DNA from 4 places in the Paenibacillus paludis genome. Region 4 is predicted to be linked to each of the others. Evidence: riboswitches for the same ligand, from Rfam matches in the RefSeq annotation. Region 4 holds a riboswitch; each other region holds the start of a gene.

Region 1 (8,094 bases), on a different contig from region 4:
TCAAATATGGAACAGCTATTATCTCTATCCAGCCTTCTTGCTTGAAGAATTTAGTTGTTACTGAACTAGAGAGGATATCAGGATATTATAAAAAGCTGTGACTTTGAATAGCAGAAGAGGAAAAAACCCGGAGAACCTTGATTATCTAAGGCTTTTTCCGGGTTTTTGAGGTTATTTCCTGGACCTGCTATCTGCAGCCGGCTGGGTCGAATCTTACAAATCGTCGAACCCGTTGTCGTCGCCGACTTTGCCGTAATTGCGTGACTTGGCTTCGAAGAAATCGGTTTTGGTGGCGTTCAGCGCTTCGTCGGAGAAAGGCTTAATCCATGGCATGCAGTTGACGTCCACGCCTTTATAGGCTTTTTCCATGCCCATCAGGGTCAGGCGTTTGTTAGCGGTGTATTTGATATAATCGCTCAGCTCGTTCATGTCAATGCCGCGCACGTTGGTGAGCGTGTAGTGACCCCAGTTGGTTTCCAGCTCTACGGCGCGGTCGATGGTGCGGTACACATAATCCATATTCTCCGGAGTGTTGAGCTCTGGGAAATCCACGAGCAGCTGCTTGAACACTTCCGCGAAGAAGTAGCAATGCTGGTTCTCGTCGCGCTGGATGTAGGAGATCATCTGGCTGGTTGCCATCATCTTCTGGTCACGGGCCAGATTATAGAAGAAAGCAAACGTGCTGTAGAAGAAAATCCCTTCCAGAATGAGATCGGCTACCAGCGCGCGGAAAAAGGTTTCCTTCGACGGCTCGTCGCGGAACTCCTGATAAATATCGGAGATGAACTGGTTGCGCTCCAGCAGGACCGGATCATGTTTCCAGTATTCGAAGATTTCCTTCTGCTCGCTGTCCGAAACAATGGAAGAGAGGACGTAGGAGTAGGATTGGTTATGCACAACCTCCTGCTGTCCGATGATCGCGGAGATCGCCTCCAGGGAAGAGTCGGTAAAATACCGCTTTACGTCGCCCACAAACATGGTCTGCATGGAGTCCAGTACCGCGAGCAGGGAGATGTTGATCTTGAACACACGCTGTTCTTCAGCCTCAAGCATCGGGAACTGCTGGGCATCCTTGGACATCGGGATTTCATCGGCGATCCAGTGGTTGAGCAGCAGCACCTTGTACAGCTTATACATATGCGGCATGCGGATATCGTTCCAGTTCAGAATGCCCGAGCATTCCCCGTCAATGATGCGGGTAGACATATTCGGCGCTTCTGTATTAAAAATCTTTTGCAGTTGCATTTTGTTTCCCTCCTGTATTTTGCACTCAAACTGTGGATGGGTTTCCGCCGCCATGCCCTCTCGCCGGAACGGGCTTCCAAATGGAGAGGGGGAGCAAGCTTCCTGGCTCCTAAGGGGGTAACGGGAAAGTCACCCGGTAATTTTGTATGAATGGTTCTATTTATTCTTATAGAGGGAATTCATGTCGCTATTATGGGCTGTTTATCAAATAGAGCCCTTTTGTGAAAACTTAGCGGGCAGAATTCCCGTTCCTTGTGGGATTTTCAATCCAGGGGCACAAGTAGCGGCAGGAATTCCCGTTATTGATTAAAAATGGGTAAAAAATGGCATGCTGCGCATTGAACAAGGAAGAGAAAGCCTGAATTGGTCAACCGCCAATCTTGATATTGGGACAACGTTCGCGCAGCTAACTGGTGAATGCTTACTTTAAAAACCAGCGCTTAGTCACGGAGAGGAAGTTTGGAGCTGTAGGAGCGACAGCGACCGCCTGAAAGCTTTCCGAAGGAAAGCTCGCATCGAAAGCACAGGCTGTCATCGGATGTCGTCCGCTATGAGCGGTACAATCAAGACATCTGATGACAACAGCGGCCGGAAGCCCAAACATTTCTCGTAGTTACGAATACATCACCGTGTTTCTATTCAAGGCATGAAGACAATTAGCTGGCGCAAGATTCACACTCTTCTATGGTTAATGCACGGCTCCGCACATAATACGTCGACTTGAGTCCGCCCTTCCAGGCGTTCAGATGCAGGTTCAGGAAATCGGTGGCCTTGATGTCCGGCGTCACGTACAGATTGAAGCTCTGGCCCTGATCGACGTGGCGCTGGCGGGCTGAGGCCATGCGGATCGACCAGTTCTGGTCAATCAGGAACGCCGTTTTGTAGTACCAAATCGTCTTTTCGGACAGATCGGGTGCCGGGTTGGCGATCTTGTAGGTTGTTTTCTCCTCGTAGGAGAGCAGCTCGTACAGAGGATCAATACTGGCTGTGGAGCCGGCGATGATCGAGGTCGAGCCGTTTGGAGCGATCGCGAACATCCAGGCATTGCGTACGCCGTCTTTAGCTACTTCCTGCTGCAGCTCACGCCACTGCTCAGTTGTCACATATTTGCCTTCCTGCTCGCCGCTTGTATAACCGCGCGAGTCGAAGTAGGCTCCGGTATCCCAGTCGGAGCCGGCAAACTTCGGATAGCGGCCCTTCTCGCGGGCCAGCTCCATGCTGGAGTGTACCAACAGATAGTTGATGTGCTCATACAGGTGATTGTTGTATTCCACGGCTTCGTCGGACTCCCAGCGGATGCCCTCCAGCGCCAGCAGGTGATGCAGGCCGAAGGTGCCGAGGCCGACTGCACGGTATTGGCTGTTTGTGTACTGCGCCTGCAGCACTTCTATATTGTTAATGTCGATGACGTTGTCGAGCATGCGTACCTGAATCGGCACCAGCCGCTCCAGCACTCCGGCCGGGATGGTGCGTGCCAGGTGGATGGAGTTCAGGTTGCAGACTACGAAGTCGCCGGGAACCTTCGAGATAACGATCCGGGTCTGGCCGTCTTTGGTAACCAGCTCTTCACTCTCAATGACCGTTGGCGACTGGTTCTGCATAATTTCCGTGCACAGGTTGGAGGAGAAGACCATCCCCTGGTGCCGGTTCGGGTTGGAGCGGTTCACCGTATCGCGGTAGAACATGTAAGGTGTGCCGGTTTCCAGCTGTGATTTCATAATCCGCTTCATGATGTCGATGGCCGGAACCGTAATTCGGGACAGCTCCAGATTGGCGGTAGCTTCGGCATATTTGTCGCGGAATGCGCCTTGGCCAAGCTTTTCGTCATAGAAATCCTCAAGGCCAAGTGCGCGGCCGTTCTCATCTTTCCAGCCCATTACCATCTTCACCTCATGCGGGCAGAAAAGGTTCCAGTGGCCGCGCGCTTCTACGGCCTCCATGAACAGATCCGGCAGGCAGACGCCGTGGAACACGTCATGCGCGCGCATCCGCTCGTCGCCGTTGTTCAGCTTCAGGTCGAGGAAGGCGAGAATATCTTTATGGAAGACGTCGAGGTAGACGGCAACGGCACCCTTGCGGGTACCCAATTGGTCGACGCTGACGGCGGTATTGTTCAACTGGCGGATCCATGGGATAACGCCGGAGCTGGTGTTCTTGTGGCCGCGGATATCGGAGCCGCGGGCCCGCACCTTGCCGAGGTAGACGCCGATGCCGCCGCCCATTTTGCTCAGCCGGGCTACGTCGGTGTTGGAGTCGAAGATACCTTCGAGCGAGTCGTCGACGGTGTCGATGAAGCAGCTGGAGAGCTGTCCGGCAACCTTTTTACCAGCGTTGGACATCGTTGGCGTTGCAGCCGTCATATAAATGTTGCTCATCGCCCAGTAGGCTTCTTTGACCAGATCCAGACGTTTCTCTTCCGGCTCTGTGTGCATGAGGAACATAGCGATAATCATATAACGCTCCTGCGGAAGCTCCATCACACGCCCGTCAAAGTCATGGGCCAGGTAACGGTCGGACAGGGTAAGCAAACCGATGTAATCGAACAGCAGGTCGCGTGTATAATCAATGCAGCTGCCAAGCTCGGCAATCTGTTCTTTGGTGTAGTGGGTCAGAAGCTCTTCACGGTAGATGCCCTTCTTCACCAGATCGGAAATCAGCGGGTACAATTCGCCGTATGGCTCATCCGGGTATGCTTTATAGCGGCGGTTAACTGCGGCTTTTTTGTATAGGGTCGTCAAAAGCGAGCGGGCAGCAGCGAACTTCCAGTCCGGTTCTTCTTTGGTTACGAGCTCAAGGGCGCTCATGGTGAAGGCACTGCTGATTTCTTCTCCGCTGACCTCACTCCGGCGAAGCTTGGACTGCACCCCGCGCAGCAAGGTTTCTTTGCTTAATTGCTCAAGGCCGTTCAGGATACGGTCGGCGTAAACGGAGAGGCGGATTTGATCAAAAGCCAATTGGCGGTTGTCGGGTTTCACTACGAGTTCTGGCATAGGGGATTCATCCTTTCGTATTTGGGTTTAATTTTCAATATTAAAAATTGATATATTATAGCGCAGAAAGCGGCCAGGAAATGGCGGCTCAGCCGACATTTCAAAGCTGCCTTCGAAACAGGCGATAGATCGTATCGCGTGCTAGAATCCGAGTCTGCGGAAAACAGAAGCTTAAAGTATACCATGAAATTTATATTTCCAAGAAGCTAAAGTACAGCAGGCTGCCAATGGATGATTTCCTTGCCGGCAAGGCTGGCCGGAATGTCGATAATCCGCTGGTTGCTGCTTCCCCGGTAGGGAAGGGTAGTATCTTTAAGCTCTTCTACAAATCGTCCGTCAATCACTACATGGCACAAGGCCAGCAGATTCCATTCCGGCGAGCCCGGAGAAGCCGTCAGCTCTTCATACGTATAACCGGTATAAATCCAAATTGAGAAATCCGGCAGTACGGCGCGAAGCTCATGGATAAAGCCCGCAGCCTCTTCTGCCGAGAAAAAAGGGTCCCCGCCGGCCAGCGTCAGGCCGTCCAGCAGCGGATTAGCAGCAATTTCAGCGATAATCTCACGCTGCCGCTCCAGGGTGAACACTTCACCGAAATTGAAATTCCACGTTTTCGGATTGAAGCAGCCCGGGCAGCGGTGGCGGCAGCCGCTGAGGAAGAGGACGGCCCGCATGCCCTCTCCCTCATTAATTGATTCCGGGTAGTAGCCGCAAATATTCATAGATGCTTGATGCGGTCTCTTACTTCGGCCTGCTTGGCGGCGTTGAAGCGGGTCTGGTAGTCACCGGTCAAATATCCGGTTACCCGGCGCAGGCGGCGGATATGGGTGTCATGCTCATGCGCGCCGCAGGAAGGGCAGTTCGTGCCGATAACCCCTTCATAGCCGCAGCCGGAGCAGCGGTCAATTGGGTGGTTAATGCTGAAATAGCTGATTTCCTGCTCCAGCGCGTAGCGGATGATTTTGACAAAAGCCGCCGGGTTGCTGCGGGCATTGCCGTTCAGTTCCACATAGGAAATGGCTCCGGCGTTGCAGTACTCATGGAAAGGGGCCTCAAGGCTAATCTTCTTGGCCGCACTGATCTCGTAATACACAGGAATGTGGAAGGAGTTCGTATAATATTCGCGGTCGGTTACGCCGGGAATTGAGCCAAGCACCTTGTGGTCCACCTTGGTGAATTTGCCGGACAAGCCTTCGGCAGGTGTTGCAAACAGCGTGATGTTAAGATCAAGTTCTTCGCTCTTGCGGTCGCAGTACTCACGCATATGGCGGACAACGGCGAGCGCTTTGGCATGGACCTCCATGTCCTCGCCATGATGTTTGCCGTACATGGCCTTCATGCACTCCGCCATACCGATGAAGCCGAGCGACAGACTGCCGTGCTTCAGCAGATCGCCTACGCTGTCCTCTGGAGCAAGCTGCTCGCCGCCTTCCCAGACGCCTTCGCGCATCATGAAATCGGAGGCTTTGGCTTTTTGGGCCGCCTGGATCCGGAAACGGTGCAGCAGGCCCTCCAGCGCAATATCCATATAATGATTCAGGTCGTCGTAGAAGCCTTCCTCGTCGGGAGCAAGACGGCGGCCTGTCACAGTGCCGTGAGCAAGGCCTAGACGGACCAGATTAAGGGTGTTGAAGGACAGATTGCCTTTGCCTGAGCAGTGATCGCGTCCGAAACGGTCACCCAGCACCCGGGTGCGGCAGCCCATCGTAGCAAATTCAGTGTCCGGGTCAGCCGGATCATAGTATTGCATGTTGAGCGGAGCATCCAGATTGGCAAAGTTCGGATACAGTCTGCGTGCGGAACATTCGGCTGCTTTAAGAAACAGCTCATAGTTCGGATCGCCCTGCTGCTGGTTGATGCCTTGCTTGCATTTGAAGATTTGGATCGGAAACACCGGTGTTTCTCCGCTGCCGAGGCCGTTCATGGTGGCGGTCAGCAGGGAGCTGATCACAAGCTGGCCTTCGGGGGAGGTGCAGGTGCCATAGTTGATGCTGGTAAAAGGAATCTGTCCGCCGGAACGGCTGGACATCGTATTGAGATTATGTATCATACTCTCTGCTGCCTGTAGTGTTTCGCTTTCGGTCTCTTTCTGCGCAAAGCGGAAGGCGCGCGGGTACTGCTCCGCCAGATCGCTGCGGCTCATTGTGATTTCGCCGAGGTGATCACCGGCTTGTCCTTCTTCAAAGTATTCCAGTCCCTTGCGGAACAGCTTAGCGAAGGATTTGGTCACGTATGGGGCAAGGTCGTAATCCAATTTATTGGCGGATACGCCGCCGTACTGGGCATTTTGCTGGGATTGGAAAATAATCGCCACCAGCGACATTGCGGTCATAATTGAGTTCGGAGGACGGACACTGCCGTTGCCGGTATTGAAGCCTTCGCGGAGAAGGCGCTCAAACGGGATGAAGATGCAGTTGGTCGTTCCGATGGCGTATTGATCCAGATCGTGGACGTACACGACATTATCCTGAATGGCCTGCACGAGCTGTGGCGGCATCGTGAAGTTGCGGGCATACCACTTGGAATATTCACTGCCGAATTTGCTCATTTTGCCGGAGAAGCTTTCTCCGTTCAAATTGGCATTCTCGCGCAGCAGATCCAAATCCCGGCTGTCGATAATATCCCGTCCCAAATGAATAACTTCCTCCAAAAGAACTTCCTGTGCAGCTTGTCCACCGTTGTACCGTTTCTCCAGCAGCGTCATTGTCTAGCTCTCTCCCCTCGGTATAGTAAGAACGAAGTATATACTTCCTGATAGCAGTAAAAAAGCATCTCCCGCCGAGGAGGCGGGAAATGCCCGAATGCGTACGAAATATCCTTAAAGGATATTTGCCGGTTGTCTTGATGAACATATAAGCAGGGGACAGGGGTAATCTCTGTCCTGTTCTTATATATTCCGCAGAAGCCGATACCTGAGGGCGATAACGGTTTATCGCCTTCAGGTATCGGCAGCCTTGGCTCCTTAAAACACGGGAAGGCTATGTCTGCTTGTGCAGGCCGCATTGCGGACACCTCACCTGGTCCTCGCAGGCATGAATGATGGTGTCGGCGAAACAGGCAGGTCTCCTGGCTTCCGGTGAATCTTCCGGCGCCTTCCCGAGAGCTTTACCGCCCCTCAGTGGCTATTGCCGGTAGACGCTGCTTCGCGGGCTTCAGAAAGCCTGCAGGCATCCGGTTACAGTGGCGGGACCACAGCGGATTTGCACCGCGTTTCCCTATTAAGCTTCAGCTCGCTTGAAAGAGCGAAACACCTGTTTCCACTATATTTTGTTGTCGTTAGATAAAAATAACCCAATATGTTGTGTTTGTAAACCATTTTTTGAAACTCCGCGCGGGGAGCGGGTTCTGCGGTTTTACTCACAAATGATCCACAGTTAGTCCACAGGTAATCCACAAGTTGGGTACAAAAAGTGTCTGGATAAAGTCATAAATTGTCTTAAAAGATGCCACAAAGAATCCATAAATATAGTGAGCGTGACACTGGAGTGCCTAACGGAGAAATATGGGGAGGCGAAGGTTACGGAGGGTGTTAAATGGAGCAACAGTCTTCACGGCGATTTGTGGGTGTGCGGCGGAGTTGCTACAATAAGAACAGGCCGGAGACATATATCAGGAGTTTTAGGTTTATAGTCCGGAATGAGTTACCACGAGGAAGTTTCCATAAAGGGTTTTGCTTTACAGCATATTAAGGAGGGGTTCAGGATGGCAATTGGCGAAGTAACTGTAATTCCGATCGGCACAGGCAGCACGAGCCTTAGCAGCTATGTGGCCGATATGCAGCGTGTGCTCAGGGGAGTGGAAGGGATCACTTATGAGCTTACATCCATGGGGACGATTATCGAAGGGCCGATCCCGCGGA
Region 2 (8,094 bases), on a different contig from region 4:
CCAGCGTGACCGCAGCCTGACCTCTGATCGGGTTCATGCCCTCTATAAGCTGAAGCAGGGAGTAGATATTCAGGAGATCGGATATACGGAGCATGTGCCGATTGCTGAATATCTGCTGCCGGAGCTGGACGGGAGGGATGGCGGTGATTTCAGCGGAGTTGTCGTCAGTGACAGCTTGTTCTCCGCCATTGATCCCGTGCAAAGCGATTTGTATACCGGGTTCTATATGGACCCATTCCAACAGACGGTTGGCATTGCTTCGGGACTTGCGGACAAAGGCAAAGTGTCCTACGAGAGCAAATCCCCTTATGCCGTTGTGGTCAGCGGCACGCTGTTCGAAATTCAGCAGACACTATACAGTACGATGCTGTTCGCTTCACTTTTGGTCGGCACAGTTTTTTTTATCGCCGCAGGCAGCTTTTTGTACTTCCGGTTGTACATGGATCTTGACCATGACCGGCTGCAGTATTCGACCTTGTCCAAAATGGGCCTGACCGACCAGGAACTGGACCGGACTGTGACCCTGCAATTGTCCCTGATGTTCTTTGTTCCGGTGGGGCTAGCCATCCTGCATAGCTTGTTCGCCTTTATTGCGCTGCAGCGGCTGTTCTATCTGTCCATCGCTGCCGAAACGGGCGCGGTGCTTATCGGCTACCTGGCTGCGCAGGGGTTATACTTCTTCCTTATCCGCAGCCGTTATTTGCGCAATCTCAAAAAAAATCTCATCTGAACGCGGAGGAGCACGATATGAAAACATGGATTACCGATTTTATGGAACAGTTCGGCTATCTGAGCATTTTTCTGATGCTGGCCCTGGAAAATATTTTTCCGCCTATTCCCTCGGAGGTAATCCTTCCGTTCGGCGGTTTCATGACAACCACTTCCGGGATGACCATCCCCGGCGTGCTGATCGCCTCAACGGCCGGCTCGCTGCTGGGAGCGCTTGTGCTGTACTGGATCGGCCGGATGCTGGACGTGAACAGACTGGAGCGGATTGTGGACCGCTGGGGCGGACTGCTCCGGATAAGCGGAAAAGATATCCGCAAAGCGGATGCCTGGTTCGACAAATACGGCTACTGGACGGTATTATTCTGCCGGATGATTCCGCTGGTGCGGAGTCTGATCTCCATTCCTGCCGGAATGTCGGGGATGAAATTCGGATTATTCATGCTGTTTACGACGATTGGGACGCTCGGCTGGAATGTGCTGCTTATTCTGCTGGGTGCTGCGCTGGGAGAATCCTGGGAGGATATTGGCGTGTACATGGAAGCTTACTCGAGTGTCGTCTACGTATTGATTGCTGTGGGAGTTGTTGTGGGTGGTGTGCTCTATTTCCGCAAACGCCAGTCCGGTAGAAAACCGGTAGATACCACAGATTAATTAAATTCACAGGTTTCGCAGAACATTTAAAGCCTCGCATAGGGTGAGGTCAACAAAAAGGAGGGGATCAATATGGAGCTGCTGACTATCATGAAAGCCATCATTTTGGGAATTGTAGAAGGATTAACTGAATTTGCTCCGGTATCCTCGACCGGCCATATGGTAATCGTGGATGATATGTGGCTGAAATCCCAGGAATTTCTCGGAAAATATGCGGCGAACACGTTCAAAGTAGTCATCCAGCTGGGTTCGATCCTGGCGGTAGTCATCATTTTCCGCAACCGGTTCATCGACCTGCTGGGTCTCAAACGATTCAGCCGCAAGGAGCTGACGGCGGTGCCGGAAGGACAACCTCCGGTGGAGACGGAAGGCCGGCTGAAGCTGGCGCAGGTCATTGTAGGACTTATCCCTGCAGGAATCCTCGGTTTTCTGTTCGAGGATTACATCGATGAGCATTTATTTTCAACATCAACGGTGCTGATCGGTCTGGTCATTGGTGCAATATTCATGATTTTTGCCGACCGGTTCGCCCCCAAAAAAATCAAGACAGAGAGTGTTGACCAAATTACATATAGACAGGCGCTATCGGTAGGTTTGATCCAATGCTTGTCGCTCTGGCCCGGCTTTTCACGCTCCGGATCGACCATCTCAGGTGGTGTGCTGCTGGGTATGAGCCACCGTGCGGCTGCCGATTTCACCTTTATTATGGCAGTGCCGATTATGGCGGGTGCGAGTCTGATTTCACTGGTCAAGAACTGGCAGTATTTTACGATAGATGCCCTGCCGTTTTTTATTGCCGGGTTCATTAGTGCCTTCCTGTTCGCGCTGCTCTCTATGAAGTTTTTCCTGAAGCTGATCAACCGGATCAAGCTCATGCCGTTTGCGATTTACCGTCTCGTTCTTGCCGGGGTAGTCTACCTCGTCTGGTTCTAAAAGACAGTTTGAAACAGTCCGTTGACTGCTATCATTTATCGAAAAGGAACCGGCTGTACCTCCTTAACAAGGACGGTACAGCCGGTTCTTTTTGCTGTACACCAAACGTTCGCTGAAGCTGCTTCTTGAAGAGAGGCTGTGAGGGAATGTGCGGCAGAATCGCCGCAAAATGAGCCTGCACGGCGCCAGCTATAGAGAATGTGTATAACGGGAATACCCGTAAATCTGTTGCGGATAAGGTATCGGATTCAGTATGATGGCATCAGATTACGGGATGAATACAATTTGCAAATATCGGAGACAGGCGCCAGCCGGAGTATCAGAAAGGCCCGGAGGCTTAATAGGGAAATTCGGTGACAAGCCGATGCGGTCCCGCCACTGTAACGGAAGAGTTCATAGCAGCCCATGTCACTGGCCATATCTACTTCGCCGGGAAGACTTGCTGATGGATGCCGACGCCGCTAGCCAGGAGACCTGCCTGTCTCAACAGCACTGCAGTACCTACGGAAGATAGGGAGGTGTTAAGACGTTACCCATTGGCAGCCCATGGGCGTCTTTCCCTGCGGCCTGGTTAGGGGAAGACGCTCTTTATTATCGATACCGACTGAGATCATTAACTAAAGCTTAAGGCATTTACTATAGACAAGGGAGTGACTGTAATGACAAACAACATCAAGACGAGCAGCCTCGGTTATCCGAGAATCGGAAAGAACCGGGAGTGGAAAAACACGCTGGAGGCTTACTGGAGCGGCAAAATCAATGAAGAAGCCTTCCGCGCGGAAATGGCCGGGATTCAGCTTCAGCACCTCAAGACACAGCAGCAGGCCGGGATCGCACTGATTCCTGTCAATGATTTCACCTTTTATGACCATGTGCTGGATACCGCTGCTATGTTTGGCATTGTTCCTCCGCGATATGCCTACGATGGCGGAGACATTCCGCTCGATCTGTACTTCGCCATGGCGCGCGGCAATTCGGCCGCCCCTGCCTGCGAGATGACCAAATGGTTCAATACGAATTACCATTATATCGTGCCGGAAATCGGCGGGCAGACTCCCCGCCTGATTGAGAACAAACCGCTCGCTGCCTACCGTTTCGCCAAAGAGCAGGCGGGTATTGAAGGCAAGCCGGTTATAGTCGGACTCTATACCTTCCTGAAGCTCTCCAAGGGGTTCGCTGCCGATCAAATTGCAGAGGTTGCTGCCCGTTTCCTGCCGGTGTATGTGCAGCTGCTGCAGGAGCTGCAGCAGGAAGGCGTGGCTTGGGTACAGATCGACGAACCGGCTATCGTAACCGGCTTAACCGCGGAAGAAGTTGAACTGCTGGGAACTATCTACAGAGAGATCGCTGCAGCAGTGCCCGGACTTCATGTCTTGCTGCAGACTTACTTTGAAGCCGCAGAGCCGCTGGAAGCGCTGCTGGAGTTGCCTGTGCAGGGTATCGGACTGGACTTTGTCCATGACGGCGGGGCTAATCTGGCCTCGATCCGGCGTCTGGGCTGGCCAGAGGACAAATGGCTGGGAGCGGGCATTATCGACGGGCGCAATATTTGGCGTTCCGATCTGGATGCCAAGCTTGAGCTGGTCCGCGCGCTGAAGTCCCATGTGCCGGACGAACGGCTGATCCTCCAGCCATCCTCCAGTCTGCTGCATGTGCCGGTAACTGTTCAAGGCGAGGACAAGTTAAAGCCTGCGGTACGGCAGGCGTTGGCCTTCGCCGACGAGAAGCTGGCGGAGCTGAGTCTGATTGCAGCAGCGGCGGGCGAGGATGGGCAGGTCTATGCCGCAGCGCTCGCCGAGAGCCGCGAGGCGCTGAAAGTGTTCCGCGCCTTGCCGGAACGCGGGCGCCAGGATGTGGCTGAGCAGGTGAGCAGCCTGGATAAGCTGCCGGACAGCCGCAGCTTGCCCTTCGCGGAACGCGTGAAGGTGCAGCAGCAGAAGTGGCAGCTGCCGCTGCTGCCGACAACGACGATCGGCAGCTTCCCGCAGACGCCTGAAGTGCGCCAGGCCCGGCTCAAATGGCGCAAGGGTGTCTGGAATCAGGAGCGCTATGACGGATTTATCCGCCAGCAAATTGCAGATGCGATTACTTTTCAAGAGGAGCTCGGGCTGGATGTGCTCGTGCACGGTGAATTTGAGCGGACGGATATGGTTGAATTCTTCGGCGAGAAGCTGGCAGGGTACCTCTTTACCAAAGGGGGCTGGGTCCAATCCTACGGTTCACGTTGTGTGAAGCCGCCGGTCATTTATGCCGATGTTGCGTTTACCGGCCCTATGACCGTGAAGGAAAGTCTGTACGCCCAGTCGCTCACCAGTCTTCCGGTAAAAGGGATGCTGACCGGTCCGGTGACCATTCTGAACTGGTCGTTTGTCCGTGATGATCTCAGCCGTGAAGAGGTGGCCAACCAGATCGCCCTTGCCCTGCGGTATGAGGTTCAGGCGCTTGAGGAAGCGGGAATCGAGATGATTCAGGTGGATGAACCGGCGATCCGTGAAGGCCTGCCGTTAAAGGCTGAAGATCATGAGCATTATTTGAACTGGGCGGTAAGATCTTTCCGTATCGCTACCAACTCTGTGAAGGCGACCACGCAGATCCATACGCATATGTGCTACAGTGAGTTCAATGACATGATCGGATCGATCTCGGCGATGGATGCCGATGTAATCTCCATCGAGACCTCGCGCAGCCATGGGGAGCTGATCGTCAGCTTTGAAGAACAGGAGTATGACAAGGGAATCGGTCTTGGTGTGTATGATATTCATAGTCCGCGTGTACCGAAGGTAGAGGAAATGACACAGGCTATTGAGCGGGCGCTGCGTGTGCTTGATGCCGGACAGTTCTGGATTAATCCGGACTGCGGCCTGAAGACACGGGGCTGGGAAGAAACCGGAGCGGCGCTGCGCAACATGGTGCAGGCTGCCGTGATTGTCAGAGAGAAGAGCGGAGCGGTCAGCCGCTGATACGTCCATTATACCGGGTGCACATTTTCCCAGTGATCCGTAGGGGGGCTGAATATCCCGAGGAAGTCCAGCTAGGGTCGGCATATATACTGTAAAAACCAATCCGGGGTATTCCACCCCGGATTGGTTTTTTGCGGCGATCTTTTTTAGCATAAACACTTGATAATAATTCTCATTCTTGATAGAATGGGAAACAGAAAAGAAGGAACCGTGGAGGGTCCCTTCTAAGTCTACCCTTATTTACTTTCGAAAGTTTTGCAGTCTGTTTCTTCAGACTGTGTAGGCTCTTTGGAGCTGTGATAAGCAACAAAAATGGACTCAGCGTTGCATTTGTTCTCTTCTGCCCAATAGGTGCAAGAGTTCACTGCGCACAATACGTCTTTTGCCATGAGGGTTCACCTCCCCTTATAGTGGATTGGCAACATGATTAGAACGTTGTGATTTGTCCTGTTCAGCAAGGTGGAGCTTGTCCGAACAGAACCCTGCCCTTATTCCTTGTGAATAGAGGGTTTTTGGTGTTTCGTGTCTTTTCAGACACGATTATTGTAGCAAATAAAGCCTCATTTCGCAAACAGGATCATTCAGCATTCGAATGATCCTGTTTGCGATGTAAACGGTGTTATTTTTGGGAATAAACATCAAAAAAGGTCCGGAATTCTCTAATCTCCTGCAACCTTCCAGCTTTTGGAACGTCAAAATAAATAACGCGGAAGAGACTCAGAGATCAAAGGGCCTTTCGCCGGGGTAGTTTATATAGAAGAAGCTGAAATTCCACTACACTTTTGGAGGAATGAGAATGCGAAAATGGGGTCTGCATTACTTTTTATCTTTATTGGTTCTAGCAGTTGTGCTGGCAGGCTGCGGTTCAGGCGACGACAGCAACTCGGCTGCTGATCAACTCAGTGCGAACACCTTCTCTGAGGGAGGGGCGGCAGATTCAGTACCTGCGGCTGCTTCGGTTCAATCAAAGGATTCTTCGGCGGAGTCTGCTACAGTAACAGCAGGCGGACAGGATCAGAAAACCGATGCGAACAAGACCGGTACAGCCAAGAATCTTGGTACAGAACAGGGTGCTGAACAACCTTCCGGATTTACCGGGAGCGATGTTGCAGCCGGACTGAACAAGAAGCTGATCTACCGGGCCAACCTCAATATGGAGGTAAAGGACTATGCCTCAGCGCAAAGTGATGTACGTAACATGATTACTTTGGCCGGCGGCTATATTATTGAATTCTCGGAGAATATGTCTGAATACGAGAAGGGCGGGACCTTTATTCTGAAGGTGCCGGCTTCCGGATTCTCGTCTTTTCTGGATAATCTGGAGAAGATCAAGAATGAGAACATTCAGCAAAGCATTACAGGGCAGGATGTCTCAGAAGAATATGTTGATCTGGAATCACGTCTTAAGGCTAAGCAGCTGATGGAGAACCAGTATATCGAGTTTATGAAAAAAGCAACCAAATCGGCCGACCTGGTCGCTTTCGCTAACCAGCTTGGAGCGATTCAGGAGGAAATCGAACAGATTAAAGGCAGAATGCGTTATATTGATCAAAATGTCTCCTTCTCCACCGTGGAGCTCCGCCTCTATCAGACGGACGAAAGTCTTGCCGTTACGCAGAAGAAAGAGCAGGGTCCGCTGTTAGAGCGGGCATCGGATGCACTCAAGAGCAGCCTGAACGCTTTGTCCATTATGTTCCAGTGGCTGGTTGTTTTCCTTGCAGCGGCACTTCCGGTGCTCCTTATAGGCGGAGTGGTTACAGCGATTGTCCTCTGGTACCGGAGAAAATCCAAGGAGCGTGAGAAGACGCATATGGAGCGGATCGGCCAGATCAACCGGGAGCAGAACAGGGAGAATCTGAACCGCAGCAGCACAGAGCCTGCGCCGGAGAATAGAACTGCCCCCGAGGAAGATGGCGGTGAACCGGAGAATAAAGGATAAAGAATGAGCACCCTGTATGGGATGATAAGTTTTTTTGGAGCTTGGTTGTAATTCTCTTTTGAAATTTCCCTAATAGATGAGAAGCAAAGATGGCGCGCCAGCTTCTACTAACTAATATGTATAGGGAGATGGATAAGAATGAACAGACACGGAGCAGTTAGAACAATTACCAATGCAGCCAGCTACACAGGGGTAACAACAAAGCTTATTCTGCCGACAACGATTAATCCGGTAAACGGCTACGTCGACTGGTACTTGGGCATCGGAGATGCCTCCATTGAAGCGGGGATTTCCTACTCTTACCTCGGGTTCAAAGTGTTTCTTGGAGCCTCCTACGGAGGAACCAGCACGTACTATGATTCCCAAGTTGTATCGAGTCTTGCCAAAGGCCAGACGGTTGACCTTAAGCTCACTTATGATCATTCCACGCGTCAAGCCACCTTGTATCTGAATGGTGCGGCGCTCCCTTGGACCGACCACAAGGATGTCGGCAATGCGTCGAAGGCGCTGGGGACGTATAACAAAGTGAAAATGATACACGGTGTGGAGGATCAAGGCGCCAGCTCGTACAGCCAGGCCAGCTTCTCCCAAACCCAGCTGCGTACGGACACAGCCGGGGCAAATTACACCCCTTGGACCAGCAGCCTCTCAACAACACAAAAGGTTGCTGTAGGCAGTGGTGATCCAACCAGTGCGAATAAATTCTCAGTGATTAATTTTGCACCACTTATTACGAAGCTTGACCCTGCATAAGCAAATACAAAAAAAGAAACTCTGTAATCAGAGTTTCTTTTTTTTGTATGGGTTAGATGTTTAGAATTCCTGCTCGTTATGAATCAGGCATGCTGGAAGAGCACACGGTACTCTCCATAGCCTTCCTTC
Region 3 (8,094 bases), on a different contig from region 4:
TGAAGGAGAGCTTGGAGGAACCTTGCCGGAGCTGGCCGATATTCCGGCCCTACAGCGTGAAGGACAGGCTGATCCGCTAACGGTGCTGCGCAGTCTCGGGTTCAGCGAAGCATTGTTCAAGGCGCTGCTGCAGGCGGTCATGATCTCTGTGGCAAGCAAGAAAAAAAGTTATGTTGCCCTCGATGTTCCCATCGCAGAGCTGTCGCAGCGGGCGATGGAGCTTACGGAGATTATTTACGGGGCTTTGCCGTATGATTTCCGCCGCAGGCTAGGGGTACTCACCTATGCAAACGAGCCAAAAAGCCGCAAATATATCGATCTTACCTTTGTAGAAAAAGGCTCGCTCCGCCCCGGAGACCGCAGTATCGAGAAGGATTTCATCTTTGATCTGGCTTCAGGCCGGACCCTGAATGCCGATTTCGGCGACTCGCAGCAGCCTTATGCCGATCTGGTATGGAAAATGCTGAAGAACAAGGGCAGTTTAGATGACTTTGCCCGGTTTGCCGATTCGCTGCTGCTCGGTGAGCACGTGGACCGCAAGCTGCAGTTGGCGCTCTATAATGAGCTGGCGGTTTTTTATGAGATTGAGCAGGGCAATGAAAGCTTGTACACGGAGAACAAAAATGCTGTGCTCAGCGGCCTGCTGTCCTACCTCAAGCCAGAGGGGGCGCTGGAGTCCCGGGTACGGCTGAACGATATGTTCCTGGAGCGCTTCGACCGTGAGTATGACCTGATCCGCCAAAAGGGGATTCCACAGCCGGAGATTATGGAGCGTTTTATGGAGTATTTTGTGCTGAAGGGCCATAATTACCGGGTCAAAGTGGTCGAGTATTTCATCAACGGCATGCTGAATGCCCGGTCTGCGAGCCGGGAGGATACATTGGCTGCGGCTTACACTATCATTGAGAGCAATGACGAGCTGAGTGCAGCCTTTTTCAAAAGAGTGCTGGCCCAGCCTATTTTCCGCAAGGCACTGCTGGAACCGTATATGGAATCCCGGCTGGCTGCTGCAGCCCAATCGTCTGACATTTTACGGTTTGTCGCCCACTGGGGCCGGTTTCTTCCGGAGGCGCTGCAGCAGTCGTTTGTCCGTGATACAATCAGCGATTATTTGCTGGAGAAGCTGCAGCGTGACAAAGATCCGGTTTCGGCGGTGGCCTCGATTCACGACTCTGTAGAGAAGGCGGAAAAAGAGCGCCGCAGAGGCAGCGGGTTCAACCCTGAGGCGCTTTCGCTGCTGAAGGAGCTGATGGCGGCAGCGGACCGCTTCCTGCTGAACCGTGTATCGCTCAGTGAGCTGACACAGGAGCAGCTGCTGGAGATTTCGTTCCTGCGCTACCGGGATACGGCGGACTGGCAGCCGCCGCTTGATTCCATCAGCAGGCAAAAATCCAATGCGCTGCGCGCTGCCTACCGCTGGTTCGGGGAGGAGAATCCGGATGAGGAACTTTTTGCCGGATTGTCACCAAAGGAGCTGGATGATGTACAGCTGCTCGGACGGCGCTGGCTGAAGGAATCGCGAAGTGTAGAGCCGTTCGAGCGCTTGCCGCTCGCTTTCTATCACAATAGTGACCGCGAGAGCGGCCCGCTGGATTATGACGCGCTGCTGGATCTCGTGAAGCGCAAAGCGGACGGCGACAAAGAAACGATATACCGTTTCTTGGCCTGGTCACAGAACAACCGGCTGTTCACGGTGTCGAAGAAGAAGCTGTACCCGGGCTACCGCCGGGCGATTCTAAAGTATTTCCTGAACAGCGACCGTGAAGCCTTCAAAAGCAGGGACTTCCGCAAAAGCTATGTCTCCGCTGCCGGGCCTGCTCTGCAAAATGTATATAACGAAGCCCGCTCCCAGCTGGCTTCGCCGCTGGCGCGGTGGGTTAGCCGCAGCCGATTTCAACTCCTGATCTCCGGCTCCATTCTGGGGATCGTACTGATTGGCGTCATTATCGCCATCAGCCTGCTGCGGCCGGACAGCCCGGACACGGCTCTGCCGGAGGGCAGCCCAGCACCGGACGGCGGCCAGCCGCCTGCTGCCGTGTATCTTAGCGGCAGCGGAGAAGGCACGGGCAGCAGGCTGGTGTTCACCTTTGCTGACGCTGAAGAATGCACCGCCTTTACTCCGGCGGAGATCAGTGTAGCAGCCTCCGGTGGGGATCCGGAGGTTTACAAGGTCACGGCGACGTCGAGCCGATGCCTCGCTCCGTCGCCGGATGCGGGAGCCGCCGGCTTGAACGGCGGCAGTGGAACGGCAACGCCGGATGCGTCAGCCGGAGCAGAAGCCGGCGCGACAGGGAACGCGGATGCCGGAACGGAAGTCGACGCGACGGGGACCGCGAACGCCGGAACAGAAGTCGGCGCGACAGGGAACGCGAACGCTGGAGCAGAAGCCGGCGCGACGGGTAACGCGAACGCCGGAACAGAAGTCGACGCGACGGGTAACGCGAACGCCGGAACAGAAGTCGGCGCGACAGGGAACGCGGACACCGGAACGGAAGCCGGTGCGTCCCCGGCTGTGTCATCCGCGCCTTCGCCGGGCGTGACCGGGGGGGCTTCGTACCAAGTCACTGTGGATCTGGAACCGGGGGCTAAGCTGGCCGAGGGCAACATGATCATCGCGGGCGATTACAAGCTGACTCTGCAGTCGGATCCAGCACTTACGGCAGCCCCTACACCGAGTGCCCAGCCTACTGCAACTGCGACTGCAACGCCTTCGGATGATGGCGGAGCAGCAACCGATGCTGCTGAGTAAAGCGATATAAATAGACAAAAATCCTGAACCGCATGTTTTGCCCGGAAAGAGCAGGGCAGATGCGCGTTCAGGATTTTTTTCTTTACACTGAGCTCCGGTGTTGGTTATTGCAGATCATACCCAGTAAAGGGGATATTTCCCTCTAATGTGGACTATAGATTGAGAATAAGTTGTATAAGACGAAATATTACCGCTAAATTATCCGGTTGAGCCAGATGAGGCGTTTTGCGAAATAATAGCGGGTGTAAATCCGCCTAATCCTTATTAATGTGGGAGTAGCTAAAACTTAGCGGGCATTTTTTCCGCTACTAATGATGAACTGCGTGCAGACAGGTTGGGAGCAACGAAGAGTGTGTTTGATGCTTTCGAAAAGGGATCAGCCGGCAACGGGCGGCATTGGAACAGCTTTTCTATAGACATACAAGGGAATAGTGGATATGATTATGAATATTAAAATTTGATAGTCTAGTGAAAAGGGTGCAGATTCTATCCATAGAATTTGCTTAAAAGGGAAGGCCGGTGCAAGTCCGGCGCGGTCCCGCCACTGTAAATGCAGAGCGACTCTTAAGGGTGCCACTGTCCTGTGAAGCAAGGACGGGAAGGCGGAGGGAAGCGGTGAAGCATAAGCCAGGAGACCTGCCTTTTTCTTGAACGTTTCTATTCTTCGTGGGGTAAGAATGCGGAACATTACAAATGGATGTGGTGGCGGAGCTTGAGCACCGCCGTACTTCATTTGTATTCTTCCGAGGCCGCCCTTAGCAGGGGCGGTTTTTTTGAGGGATGAGGATGAGGTATAAGCCGGTTGCTGTGCGTGTTCCTTCTCTCTCACAGAAACGGCCCCGTCCTTTTGAAAGGGACAGCACAGCCGTTTCTTCTTGTTGTCCGCTGCTTCACTATTTTATTCACGGAAAGAGGTTAACGATGAAGACTCTTCTCTCTGCCAAGTCCTTTATGCTTGGCCTGGCTTTATTGCTGGTTATTTCGATTCTGGGCACAGCGCTTGTTCCTTCAGGACAAGTGTTTGCCGGAGCGGTCTCCGCTACCGCGTCCGGGGGAACGGAAAGTGTTACGGCTGCTGTATATGCAGCAGACGAATCTGGCGCAGAGCCGGCTGCGGCTGCATTAACAGCGAAGCAGCAGATTACAGTTGCCGGAGCGACCTATGCGGCTGCCGAGTATATGCTCAGCAGTGGCGTGACGTCAGAATGGCAGGCGGTTGGCCTCGCACAGGCGGGCTACAAAGTTCCGGAAAGTTATGTCCGGCTGCTGGAGCAAAAAGTGCGGACAGCCAGCGGCAGCTTTGCCGCAGTCACTGATTATGCACGGATTGTGCTCGCGGTACAAGCCGTGGGGGCTGATCCGGCGAACTTTGCCGGAAACGGCTCTGAACCGGGTTTTAATCTGGTTGAGCGTATCTATAACAGTGACAAAATGAGCGGCCAGACGCTGAACAATCCGGTCTATGCGCTGCTGGCACTGGATTCCGGCAATTATACCATTGGGGCGGATGCCAAATGGAGCAAAGCGGCGCTGCTGAGTGAGATCCTGTCCAAGCAAAATGCGGACGGCGGGTTTGCCTTGACTTCCGGGGCAAGCGAGCCGGATATGACGGCGATGGCTTTGACGGCCCTTGCTGCGCATAAGAGTGATCCGGTGGTTGCAACTGCCGGGCAAAAAGCAGTAGCCTGGCTGTCCGCTGCGCAGGACAGCAACGGCGGCTTTGGAGGCAGCAGCGAAAGCGCGGCACAGGTCATTATCGGCCTTGCCTCCTTCGGGGTAGACCCGGAAGGAGCAGAATTCTCCAAGGGTGAAGCAGACCTGATAAGCAGACTGCTCAGCTTCAGCGTAGAGGGCGGCGGGTTTGCCCATAATCAGGGCGGAAATGTAAATGCATTTGCTACAGAGCAGGGGCTGCAGGCGCTGGTGGCCTACACCCTGTACAGCGGGGGCGGAAACGGCAAGCTGTATGACTTCACCAAGCCAGCGGTTCCGAATCCGTTAGTGTATGTGCCCCTTGTAATTGAAGGGCCGCAGAACACGCTGGGAGAAGGGATGGCATACGCAGGCAATGTCCTCGAGGTGCTGGAGAAAGTGGCAGCCCAGAAGGGCCTTCCGATTAAGAATGAATCGGGCAGCTATGTAACGGGAATCGGCGGCATCCAAGCCGGAATCTACGGCGGCTGGGATGGCTGGAAATACGCTGTATCCCGGGATGGGGCATGGATTGATCCCGATGTAGGAATGAAGGACTTTAAACTTAAGGAAGCAGACCGGGTCCTCGTTTATTATGCGGGCAATGATACGCAGCTGGTGAATTCGCTGACGCTGTCCGCGTCGCAGCCAGGTGAGGAGGAGCCTTTCTCAGTTACGGTTACCCAGATAAAATGGGTATGGGACAACGCCACAAATATCTCGAGTCCTGTAACCTCAAGTGCATCTGGTGTGGAGGTGGCGGTCGGAGACCGGAAGGCAACAACCGGTGAAGACGGCAAAGCGGTCTTTGCCGAAGGTGTTCCGGCAGGAGACTATACGCTAACCGTAACCGGCTATGTTACGGACAATGCACCAACTATCGCTAAATATTCGCAAGCTGTAAAGGTAATCTCCAAGAATGTACCAGTCCACCTGTCGGTTGAAGGACCTGAGGGGCCGGTCGCTGAGGGAGCGCTGCAAGCATCCAACGCGCTGGCGGCATTGAAGAAGCTTACGGCATCCGGAAATATTCCGCTGGAGATTACGGAGTCCTCCTATGGCAGCTATGTGTCGGGCATTAATGGGATTAAGAACGGAACCCATGACGGCTATTGGAACTTCCTGGTGTCGCGCGGCGGGAAATGGATCTACCCAAGCGAAGGCATGGGTGATTTCAAACTGCAGGCGCAGGACAAGGTGCTTGTCTATTTTGCCGGTGCCAACACGAAGGTAGTAAATTCCGTTGCAGTATCTCCACCGCAGCCAAAACCGGGAGAAACGTTTAAAGTGACCGTTACCGGGGTGGAGTGGGTATGGAATAACACGACATTTGCTTCCGAACCGGTTGTTTCACCGGCAGCCGGAGTGAAGGTAACCATTGGCGGTAAAACAGTCACTACGGATAGCCAAGGTGTTGCAGTTTTTGAAGGAGGCTTGTCCGGCAAAATATACACGCTGGCCGTAACCGGTTATGTTGCGGAAGCCACACCAAATATTACCCGCTATACGGAATCGCTGAAGGTAGCTCCTGGCAATGTAACCTCCTATCTGTCCATTGAAGGGCCACAGGGTCCGGTAGCTGAAGGCACGCTGGAAGCATACAACGCGTTTGATGCGCTGCAGCAGCTGGCAGATGCGAACAACATTCCGCTAAAGGTTACGGAATCTTCCTTCGGCATCTTTGTAGGGGGCATTAATGGAATCGAGAACGGAGCCTATAACAATCAGGGTTACTGGGCCTTTGCCGTATTGCGCGGCGGGGCGTGGATTTATCCGGATGTGGGCTTAAATGATTATATTCTGCAGACTTCCGACAAAGTGCTTGTCTACTATGCCGGAGAAAATACGCAGGTAGTAGATTCGGTACAGATTTCGCCTGCGCAGCCGAAGCAGGGTGAGGCATTCACCGCTAAGGTTACGCAGAAGAAATGGGTCTGGAATAATGACACGTATACTTCTGATCCGGTGACTTCACCGGCTGCGGGAGTGCAGGTGACTGTTGGCGATAAAACCATCACTGCTAATGAGCAAGGGCTCGCAACCTTTGAGGGAGGCCTGCCTGCCAAAACATACACGCTGGCCGTGAGCGGTTATGTCGAAGGCGGGACGCCTAAGATTGCCCGCTACACGCAGCCGCTGACCGTTACAGCTTCCGTAGAAGTGCCTGAGACTGCATCGGCCACGCTCACAGTCATTGGAGACACTACTAAGGGAACCATTCTGGCTGGTACCAAGATGACGCTGAACGAGGGGGAGACCGCATACAGCCTGCTGATCCGCCAGCTTGGAAGCAAGGTTGTCAGCGGCGGAAGCGGAGACAGTGTATACATTAAAGCGATTGATGGCTTGGCAGAAAGAGACCGCGGTGAGAAAAGCGGCTGGATGTACTCCGTAAACGGTGTCTACCCGGATTACAGCTCCGGAAGTTATAAGCTGAGCAGCGGTGATGCCGTAGCCTGGCGTTATACGCTTAATGGCGGAGATGATCTGAAGGGATCGGCTGGAGGTTCCTCCGGCACTGGAGGTGCAGCAGCAGGTACGGGCGGCAGCACGGTGAATGTGGACATCACCCCGGATAATACCCTTCCGCTGAATCAAGTAGGACAGACGACAGCTGTTTCGAACCTGAGCACTAAAATGACTCCAGCAGCAGCGGCTGCCCTTAGGCAGAAGCTGGCGGCAAACGTGGCTGTCTTCGAGCAGGAGGTCACTCCGGGTGCGGCGGCAACCTTGCAGGACAGCGGCGGTGAAGTGAAGCTGCAGCTGCCAGCCGGTTCCGTGTCCGGCAATGTGAAGATCAGCGTACGCGAGACTAATTCAGAACGCGCTGAGCTGGTATCGGGACTTTATGATTTCAAACCGGATGGTACGAAATTTGTGAAGCCGGCAGATCTCTCGATTACAGTTCCGGTTACGGCGGTAAACCCTGCCAATCTGGCTTTGGCATGGCTTGACGAAAGCACCGGCCGCTGGATTCCGGTTCCCGCTGCGCTGGATGCGCAAAGTGGGGTGATCACCGGAAAGGTCAGTCACTTCACGGCCTTTGCCGTAGTGGACCGCAGTAAATGGGAGCCGCAGCCGCAGCAGCTGAAGAGCGATATTGCAGCTACTGCCAAGGCAATCACGGCAGCCGAAGAGATCAGCGATTGGCAGGCGATTGGACTCGCCCGTTCCGGCCACACAGTACCGGCCGCTTATTTGAACGGAGTGAAGGAGCAGCTTGCCGCGAATAAAGGGGAGTTCCGCAAGGTTACGGATTATGAACGTTTGGCGCTGGCTGTTGCCGCTGCCGGCGGTGATCCGCAGAATATTGGCGGGTATAATCTGATTGAGAAAATTTATAACAATGACCATATGGTAAGCCAGGGCAGCAACGGCCTCATTTTTGCCCTGATTGCGCTGGACAGCGGTTCTTATACTGTACCTGCGAATGCGCAGTGGACTAAGGAACGGCTGATCAAGTCCATCCTGGAACTGCAAAGCAAAGACGGCGGATTCCCGCTGACAGCTGGCAGCACCGATGATGTGGACATTACCGCTATGGCGGTTACTGCACTCTCATCCCATAATGACCAGGCGGAAGTAAAAGCGGCTGCGGATAAAGCGATCGGCTGGCTGTCACAGCAGCAGCTTGAAGGCGGCGGCTTCAAGCT
Region 4 (8,094 bases):
GCTGCCCGCTGATCGGTGACGGCATGTACCGCCACCTGCTGTATGGCAAGGAGGAGCTGACTTCGGAGGAAGCGGGATGGCTTGCAAGCATCGCGGAGCTGGATGCCTCAATTCCGCGGCAGGCGCTGCATGCGGTGCGGCTGTCGTTCAAGCACCCGGTCGGGCTTGCGGAGCTGGTCTTCGAAGCACCGCTGCCGCCGGATATGGCGCTGCTTGAGCAGAAGCTGGAAAAGGAGACGGCTGGGGAGTAGCGGTACTGCACCTGCACTGCACCTGCACAAGCATATGTCGCCGCAACACCTGGACCTCGTGATTAACGGGAAAAGGTCCCTGTAATTATCGCTTTTGGAAGTAGCGGAGTGAATAGCGGGATTTACTACCTGTAATTTTATCGATAGTGTGTTATAGCGTGATTTCTACAATTATAGAGGGAGTAATTCCCGCTGTCCTTTTATAATTGAGGGTTCGGCCGGAACTAGCGGGCATATTTCCCTCTAGTAACGCCCGTATTACTGATCTAATGCACTGTAAAACGAAAAGATAGGCCGGAATTACAATTCTATCTGTGAATGATACATGACCGCACCACGGGTCATCTCCTTAGCTGCAGTTGGGCTGCAATTGAATTCACTATAAATTTTAAAAGGGAACTGCCAAAGGAGCTGCTATGAGTCAACTGAAAGTATATCAATATCCAAAATGCGGAACCTGCCGCAGTGCTGTCAAATGGCTGAAGGAACAGGGGCATGAGCTGGAGCTTCAGCATATCGCCGAGCAGCCGCCCACTGTGGAAGAGCTGCGTTTGCTGGTCGCGAACAGCGGGTTTCCGTTGAAGAAGTTTTTTAATACGAGCGGTGAGGTGTACAAAGCACTGGGCTTGAAGGACAAGTTGTCCAGTCTTAGTGAAGATGAGCAGCTTGAACTGCTGTCCAGCAACGGGATGCTGATCAAACGCCCGGTAGTCACTGACGGCAAGAAAGTCACTGTAGGCTATAAAGAAGAGCAATACGGCGAAGCCTGGAGCAACGCCTAATAAGATGGAATATAAGGAGAGGTTACACATGAGTTCAGTAACAACGGGCCGGGTAATGATCGTCGATGGAATGGCTCTGCTGTTCCGGGCCTTTTATGCGACCTCTTATGGAGGATATATCCGCAAGACGAAGGCCGGACTGCCGACCAATGCGGTGTACGGATTTTTGCAGTATTTTTTCGATGCGGTCAGCACATTTGAGCCTTCCCATGTGGTCTGCTGCTGGGATATGGGCAAAGGGACTTTCCGCACCGAGAAGTATGACGGTTACAAATCGAACCGGATAGATGCGCCGCTGGAGCTGATTCCACAGTTTGATCTGGTCAAGGAAGTCGTGGCTGAACTGGGCGTTCCGAATATTGGACTGGTGGGCTATGAAGCGGATGATTGCATCGGCACGCTTGCTTCATGCTACAGCGGGGAATCCGAGGTGTACATTCTCACCGGCGATCACGATATGCTGCAACTGGTCAACGATAACGTCAAAGTCGTCATTATGAAAAAAGGCCGCTCGAACTATAAAGTTTATGATCCGGCGGAATTGCTGGAGGAAAAGGGCCTCACCCCTGCCCAGGTGATCGATTTGAAGGGCTTCATGGGCGACACCAGCGATAACTACCCCGGTGTAAAAGGCATTGGCGAGAAAACGGCGCTGAAGCTATTGACCGAATACGGTACGGTGGAAGGGGTAATCGAGAATCTTCATCTGCTTCCTAAAGGCGTGCGTGCCAAAATTGAGGCCGATCTTGATATGCTTCACCTGTCCCGTGAGCTGGCGGAAATCCGCTGTGATGTTCCGGTAGTCTGCACGCTGGCTGAATGCCTGTGGGCGCTGCAGCGCGAGACGGCAGCCCGCAAGTTCCAAGAGCTGGAATTCGGCAGCCTGATGCATCTGATCAGCAGTGTGCAGGATGAGCGGGGCATTGTGCAGATCGAGCTTGGGGATCTGGGCTGATCTTCGCCAGCTGCTGATACAGGTTGATTATTTTTTTGCAAAAGCACTCTTGAACCCATATAGGTTCCAGAGTGCTTTTTTTCCGAATGGGGTGGAACATGTTATATAAAGATTGACGAAGGGGTTTAGCAGTGTTTATAATATTAATATAATTATTAAGTGGTTAATATATATATTAATTATTGAGAGGTGGATTATTAAAATGGCTCAGCGTGCAGTATTAAATGCGGATATCCGCAAGGGAACAATCAACCGGAATATTTATGGACATTTCTCCGAGCATTTGGGACGTTGTATTTATGAAGGCATCTGGGTAGGCGAGGATTCGCCGATCCCGAACACGAACGGCATCCGCAACGATGTTGTGGAAGCGCTTAAAGAAATCAAGATTCCGGTGCTCCGCTGGCCGGGCGGCTGCTTCGCCGATGAATATCACTGGAAAGACGGCATCGGTCCGCGTGAAGGCCGCAAACGGATGATCAACACGCATTGGGGCGGTACGGTGGAGAACAACCATTTTGGCACCCATGAATTTATGGAGCTATGCGCCATGCTGGATTGTGAGCCTTATATCAACGGTAACGTCGGCAGCGGCACGGTTCAGGAAATGTCGGAGTGGGTGGAGTATCTGACGTTCAACGGCGTTTCGCCAATGGCGGAGCTGCGTCAGGAGAACGGCCGGCAGGAACCGTGGGCCGTGAAATATTTTGGCGTGGGCAATGAGAACTGGGGCTGCGGCGGAAATATGCGTCCTGAATATTATGCCGATCTGTACCGCCGGTATCAGACCTATGTGCGCAATTATGGAGACAATAAGATCCATCGCATTGCCTGCGGTCCGAATGTCGATGATTATCACTGGATGGAGGTCCTGATGCGTGAAGCCACCCGCTATATGGATTCCATCACATTGCATTATTACACCATTCCGGGTCCTGCCTGGGAACAGAAGGGGGCGGCTACCGGATTTGAAACCGGCGAATGGTTCTCTACGCTGGAGAAGGCGCTGCGCATGGATGAGCTGGTAACCCGCCATAGTGTAATTATGGACAAATATGATCCGGAGAAACGTGTGGGCCTCATTGTCGATGAATGGGGAACCTGGTATGATGTTGAGCCTGGAACCAATCCCGGCTTCCTCTATCAGCAGAACACGATCCGTGATGCACTGGTTGCCGGTGTAACCCTCGACATTTTCCATAAGCACAGCGGCCGCGTCCGGATGGCGAATATTGCCCAGACGATCAACGTGCTGCAGGCTGTAATTCTTACTGAAGGCGAGAAAATGCTGCTGACTCCTACGTACCACGTATTCAACATGTACAAGGTGCATCAGGATGCGGAACTGCTTGATCTTTCGCTGGAGAGTGGTACCTATAGCTTCGAAGGCCGCGAGATTCCGGAAGTCTCGGCCTCAGCTTCCATTACGGCGGAGGGTGTAATTCATGTCAGTCTGTGCAACCTGAATCATGCTGCAGCAGCATCGCTTCCGCTGGAGCTGCGCGGACTTGCCGGGAAAGAGGTTGAAATTACAGGAACGACGCTGGCCGGAACAGCAATTGATGCCCACAATACATTCAGCCAGCCGGAGGCAGTGACGCCACAGCCGTTTACCGGCTTTAAGCTGGAAGGCGGCAAGCTTAACGTTGAGCTGCCTCCGATGTCGGTGACCGTGCTGGAAATTACCCCGAAGGCTTAAGGGAGCATCCGTTATGAGCACTTTATCAACCTGCAAGGGCTGCCGGGAAGAGTATAAGGTGACGGATGCCCAGATTGCCCGGATTCTGGCTTCACCAATGTTCACCCCGGACAACACCGCTTCAGATGAAGTATACAGGGAGCGGGTTGCCCTTTGCTCAGCTTGTCCGAAGCTCCAGGATGGCGTAACATGCACGGCCTGCGGCTGTATTATACCGGTCGTGGCCAAGCTGAAGGAGCGCGGCTGCCCGTTGCCGGGCGGCGGTTTGTGGAGTCCGGTCACGGAGTAGCGTTCCGCCAAGCCGTTGGAGAGCCTTTGTCACAGAGGAAGCATCATCGGCTGTGAATACCGGAAAGAACCCCCTGGAGTCCCAGGCATACTGAAATTTTAAACGCCCTCATCACTCGTGGATGCAATACCGCGAGGGATGGGGGCGTTTATGTGAGAAGAGAAGAATATATATGCGGACTTTACAGTGAAGGCATCGCTTGGCTAGGAAACTGTTCCATTCCCATTGTCAGTACCTGCTGCTGCATCCCTTTTATCCGCGTCAGCACCATTGAATCCATCGATATAGAACAGCTCTACGACCAGATCCTCGTTGTAATTGCCGAAGCCTTTGCCGAATAAGGTGAGCCCGCCGATATGTTCGGCATCCTCTTCCACCGAGAGCCTGAAGGTCCACTGCTTGTTGCGGATTGCAACCTGCTCCAGCGTAATGTCTGAGAGTTTTAAGCCGTCCATATAGGTTCCTTTTGGGGTAATGCGCAGCTGCTTGAGCAGGCCGTATTGATTGGTGTACGCCGGCCACCAGGCAGGGGTATATTTCCCCGGGCTGTCTCCGTAATCGCCTGGGCTAGTCCAATACCCGAGCTTCTGGCCATTTAGCGTAAACGCAATATCCGAAGGCCAGTTATTATTGGTTGAGGGTGCTTCCGAGGCAATCTCCATCGTAATGATGAGCTCCTCCGGCTGCTGGCTGGACAACAGGAAGTTGGGTATTTTGTATTCGACATAACCTTTGCCAAACCAGAGAATTCCGGCATTCATCCGCTCCATATCCCAGAAATAACGCGGATCGTCGAAGCTGCCGATGATATGCTCGGTAGTGGCCAGCCCGCAGGTTGGCTCTATCTCAAAATCGGAATAATGTCCGACCGGTATTTCTTTCCGGTGACCCTTGCGCTCTGCTTTGGCCTGGAGTGGGAAGATAATCTCCACCCCTTCAGCGGCAAGAGAACAAATCTTTTGCAGTCCGCTTCGTCCGGGAGCCATATGGGTGCGGATCAGTCCGGCCGTTTCCAGCTTACGCACATGCATTGTCATAATGGCGCTGCTCAGCTTGACCGCTCCCGCCAATTCCTTTACATTCATGGGCTGAACAGCAAGCAGCTGCAGCATTCGCAGACGTACAGCGCTTGAGAGCGCCTCGTACACCGGCAGGGAATCTTCGGTAAGATCAAGTTTCATTTTCTGGGTACGCCTCCGGATTCAAGTTATATAGTTAATAATTATATTACTTAAATGGCTTTCTTACAACCCGTTGGGTTCACCGGATGGTGTGCTGGAGAACTTTGCCGCTCCACTTTTATCACAGACACCACCCGGCGAAGTCCACTATAATGTACAGGATAAATTAGCGATAAGACAAGGTGCCCTTGTAACTACAAGGGGTAACAGGGAATCGGGTGCAAATCCCGAGCGGTCCCGCCACTGTAAGGAAGAGCTGAACTTCAGCATGTCACTCGGCAAACAGCCGGGGAAGACGAAGGAAGGCGTTATGATCCCGAGCCAGGAGACCTACCTTGTTTGCGCGCACCACGACTCTACGCGGATAGGAGCGGTGTACGAATTGGTTAAAGAGATGAAGGCATGCAGTTTTGGAGACGGTGGATTTTGAAGATTTGGTGCAGAGCAAGTGCCAGCTTCAGCTCCCCCACATTACAATTCTGCGAATTCTCCGCGCTGTTGCAGCGGGACCACCATCTCTTACATATCTGATGACGTACATAGCACTCCCACCCCCCGGGGCGGGAGTTTTTGATTTGATGCGGCACAAAATGACGAATCCATGGAGGGAAAAGCATGAACAAACGCAAGTTTTGGAGTTTTGCTGCACTTATTGCCGGATTTACCGTTTATTTTTTGCTGAATGAGCCGGGCACGGCCAACGCGATGCATATTATGGAGGGGTTTCTGCCGGTAGGCTGGGCCGTATTCTGGTGGGCGGCGTTTCTGCCGTTTTTTGCCCTTGGAGTCCTTAAGCTGAAGAAAATGACCAAGGACAACCCGGAGCTGAAGCTGCTGCTTGGGCTGGCGGGTGCATTTACCTTTGTATTGTCGGCACTCAAAATGCCTTCCGTAACCGGAAGCAGCTCCCATCCTACAGGAACGGGGCTTGGTGCTGTAATGCTGGGGCCGCTGCCGATGAGCGTAATCGGGTCTGTTGTACTGCTGTTTCAGGCGCTGCTGCTGGCGCACGGGGGGATAACGACACTCGGAGCGAATGCATTTTCGATGGCAGTGGCCGGTCCTTTTGCCGGGTATGCGGTCTATAAGCTGCTGATGAAGGTGAACGGTCGTGAAAAGCTGGCTGTCTTTATGGCAGCGGCAGTGGCCGATCTCATGACGTATGTGGTGACCTCGGTTCAGCTTGCAGTGGCTTTTCCGGCGGCAGACGGAGGTGTGCTGGCTTCTCTGATTAAGTTCGGCGGTATTTTTGCCGTGACGCAGATTCCGCTCGCCATCAGCGAGGGGCTGCTGACCGTGCTGCTCTGGAACTGGCTGAAATCCTACAGCCCGAATGAGCTGTCGCTGCTGAAACGGCAAACCAAGGGAGGAAGTCTGTGATGAGCAATAAGTGGAAAAATGGGTTGATGCTGCTGGCGGTGATTTTGCTGGTGGTGCTGCCTCTGCTGCTGGTGAACGGGGAATTCGGCGGGGCTGACGATGCCGCAGAGGGTGTAATTACAGAGATTGATCCCGGTTATGAGCCCTGGTTCAAACCGCTGACCGAGCTGCCCGGCGAAACGGAAAGCATGCTGTTCGCGCTGCAGGCGGCGATCGGGGCCGGAGTGATTGGCTATTCCATCGGCCTGCTGAAAGGCAGACAGGACCGGCGCAAGCTTAATGATCAGAAGAATTGATGCGTTATCCTACAGCAATGCGCTGAGGCAGCTGCCCGCGATGTGGAAAAGCCTGTTCGCAGCAGTCATGTTCATCCTTTCCTATGCGCTTCATCCGGCCTTGCAGCTTGTGATTGCGGGCTGGATGACCGTGTGGTGTGTACTGTACGCCAAAATCCCGCTGCGCGCCTACGGACTGCTGTTTGGTACGGCACTTTTGTTCTTTTGTCTGAGCCTGCCGGCCCTATTGCTTGAAATTGGCCTTCCAACTGTCGGTGAGGCGGTAATATCCTTTCAGCTCCCGGCTTTGACTCGTTCGTTATACATTACGGCGGAGGGGCTGCACCGGGCAGGATTGCTGCTGGCGCGCGTGTTGGCCTGTCTGACCTGCTGCTTATTTATCATATTTACAACACCGTTCGGAGAATTGCTGCAGGTACTCCGTAGGCTGCGGATGCCGCAGATCGTACTGGAGCTCATGCTGATTATGTACCGTTTTCTGTTCCTGCTGAGCGATACAGCACATGGAATGATGCTGGCCCGGCGGCTGCGCGGCGGCAGAAGAGGACGGGGGGCCAAACTGCGGGAAGTTGCGGGAATGGCGGGCTCGCTGTTTGCCAATACGATGCACCGCTACTATGGGCTGTCGCAAGGGCTGATAACCCGGGGGTACATGGGTGAGATTATTTTGCCGCCTTATGTGTCACGCCCGGTGCCGCGCAGATTCGCGGTTCAGGCCTGCACCGGTATTTCCCTGCTGCTGCTCGCTCAGCTATGGATCTTGCGGAGCAGGTGATTGCCTGATGCAGGAATCGGCCAACGGCAGGAGTTAAAGTGGAGACTGAACTAAGAGTAAGGAGATTGCAATGAATAATGAATATAGCCTGGTCTTTGAGGGGGTCGCCTACAGTTATCCGGACACGGCGGAACCTGCGCTGCGGGAGCTGACTGTCTCCATCCCCAAAGGACGAAAAACAGCAGTCCTCGGCCACAACGGCTCCGGCAAATCAACCTTGTTCCTGCATGCGGTTGGCGTACTGCGTCCGCAGAAAGGCAAGGTGCTGCAGGGCGGTACCCCGCTAACCTATTCCAAAAAAGAGCTGGCCGCCCTGCGCCGCCGCGTGGGCCTCGTCTTTCAGGACCCCGAGCAGCAGCTGATTCTTAGTACGCCTATCGAGGATATTTCATTCGGGCTGCGGGGGACGGGTATGGATGAGGCCGCTATTCAGAAGCGCTGCCTGGAAGTGCTGGAGCAGCTGAATCTGCTGGCTCTGCAAGATAA

Evidence for each region. Region 4 has a riboswitch for cobalamin ahead of ACAN56_RS24540 (energy-coupling factor ABC transporter permease). Riboswitches for the same ligand answer to the same signal wherever they lie in the genome.
Region 1: another riboswitch for cobalamin. It lies ahead of ACAN56_RS09585 (anaerobic ribonucleoside triphosphate reductase); the one in region 4 lies ahead of ACAN56_RS24540 (energy-coupling factor ABC transporter permease).
Region 2: another riboswitch for cobalamin. It lies ahead of metE (5-methyltetrahydropteroyltriglutamate--homocysteine S-methyltransferase); the one in region 4 lies ahead of ACAN56_RS24540 (energy-coupling factor ABC transporter permease).
Region 3: another riboswitch for cobalamin. It lies ahead of ACAN56_RS15745 (S-layer homology domain-containing protein); the one in region 4 lies ahead of ACAN56_RS24540 (energy-coupling factor ABC transporter permease).

What each region holds. Positions count from the first base shown of each region.
Region 1 is NZ_JBGJZP010000004.1:195,999-204,092, forward strand. It holds gene ACAN56_RS09565 (helix-turn-helix transcriptional regulator) at 1-101, shown strand, start outside; gene ACAN56_RS09570 (ribonucleotide-diphosphate reductase subunit beta) at 214-1,245, opposite strand; gene ACAN56_RS09575 (ribonucleoside-diphosphate reductase subunit alpha) at 1,902-4,235, opposite strand; gene nrdG (anaerobic ribonucleoside-triphosphate reductase activating protein) at 4,442-4,957, opposite strand; gene ACAN56_RS09585 (anaerobic ribonucleoside triphosphate reductase) at 4,954-6,939, opposite strand; cobalamin riboswitch at 7,275-7,505, opposite strand; gene ACAN56_RS09590 (MTH1187 family thiamine-binding protein) at 7,938-8,094, shown strand, end outside.
Region 2 is NZ_JBGJZP010000002.1:305,536-313,629, reverse strand. It holds gene ACAN56_RS04750 (ABC transporter permease) at 1-730, shown strand, start outside; gene ACAN56_RS04745 (DedA family protein) at 748-1,380, shown strand; gene ACAN56_RS04740 (undecaprenyl-diphosphate phosphatase) at 1,453-2,313, shown strand; cobalamin riboswitch at 2,599-2,809, shown strand; gene metE (5-methyltetrahydropteroyltriglutamate--homocysteine S-methyltransferase) at 2,973-5,273, shown strand; gene ACAN56_RS04730 (DUF1540 domain-containing protein) at 5,510-5,662, opposite strand; gene ACAN56_RS04725 (DUF4349 domain-containing protein) at 6,070-7,212, shown strand; gene ACAN56_RS04720 (hypothetical protein) at 7,351-7,965, shown strand; gene msrB (peptide-methionine (R)-S-oxide reductase MsrB) at 8,049-8,094, opposite strand, start outside.
Region 3 is NZ_JBGJZP010000007.1:158,877-166,970, forward strand. It holds gene ACAN56_RS15740 (GAP1-N2 domain-containing protein) at 1-2,749, shown strand, start outside; cobalamin riboswitch at 3,208-3,407, shown strand; gene ACAN56_RS15745 (S-layer homology domain-containing protein) at 3,671-8,094, shown strand, end outside.
Region 4 is NZ_JBGJZP010000015.1:106,628-114,721, reverse strand. It holds gene ACAN56_RS24570 (RluA family pseudouridine synthase) at 1-251, shown strand, start outside; gene ACAN56_RS24565 (arsenate reductase family protein) at 668-1,033, shown strand; gene ACAN56_RS24560 (5'-3' exonuclease) at 1,062-1,988, shown strand; gene ACAN56_RS24555 (alpha-N-arabinofuranosidase) at 2,191-3,687, shown strand; gene ACAN56_RS24550 (DUF6171 family protein) at 3,701-3,976, shown strand; gene ACAN56_RS24545 (ArsR/SmtB family transcription factor) at 4,180-5,157, opposite strand; cobalamin riboswitch at 5,321-5,509, shown strand; gene ACAN56_RS24540 (energy-coupling factor ABC transporter permease) at 5,773-6,537, shown strand; gene ACAN56_RS24535 (energy-coupling factor ABC transporter substrate-binding protein) at 6,537-6,833, shown strand; gene cbiQ (cobalt ECF transporter T component CbiQ) at 6,817-7,608, shown strand; gene ACAN56_RS24525 (energy-coupling factor ABC transporter ATP-binding protein) at 7,679-8,094, shown strand, end outside.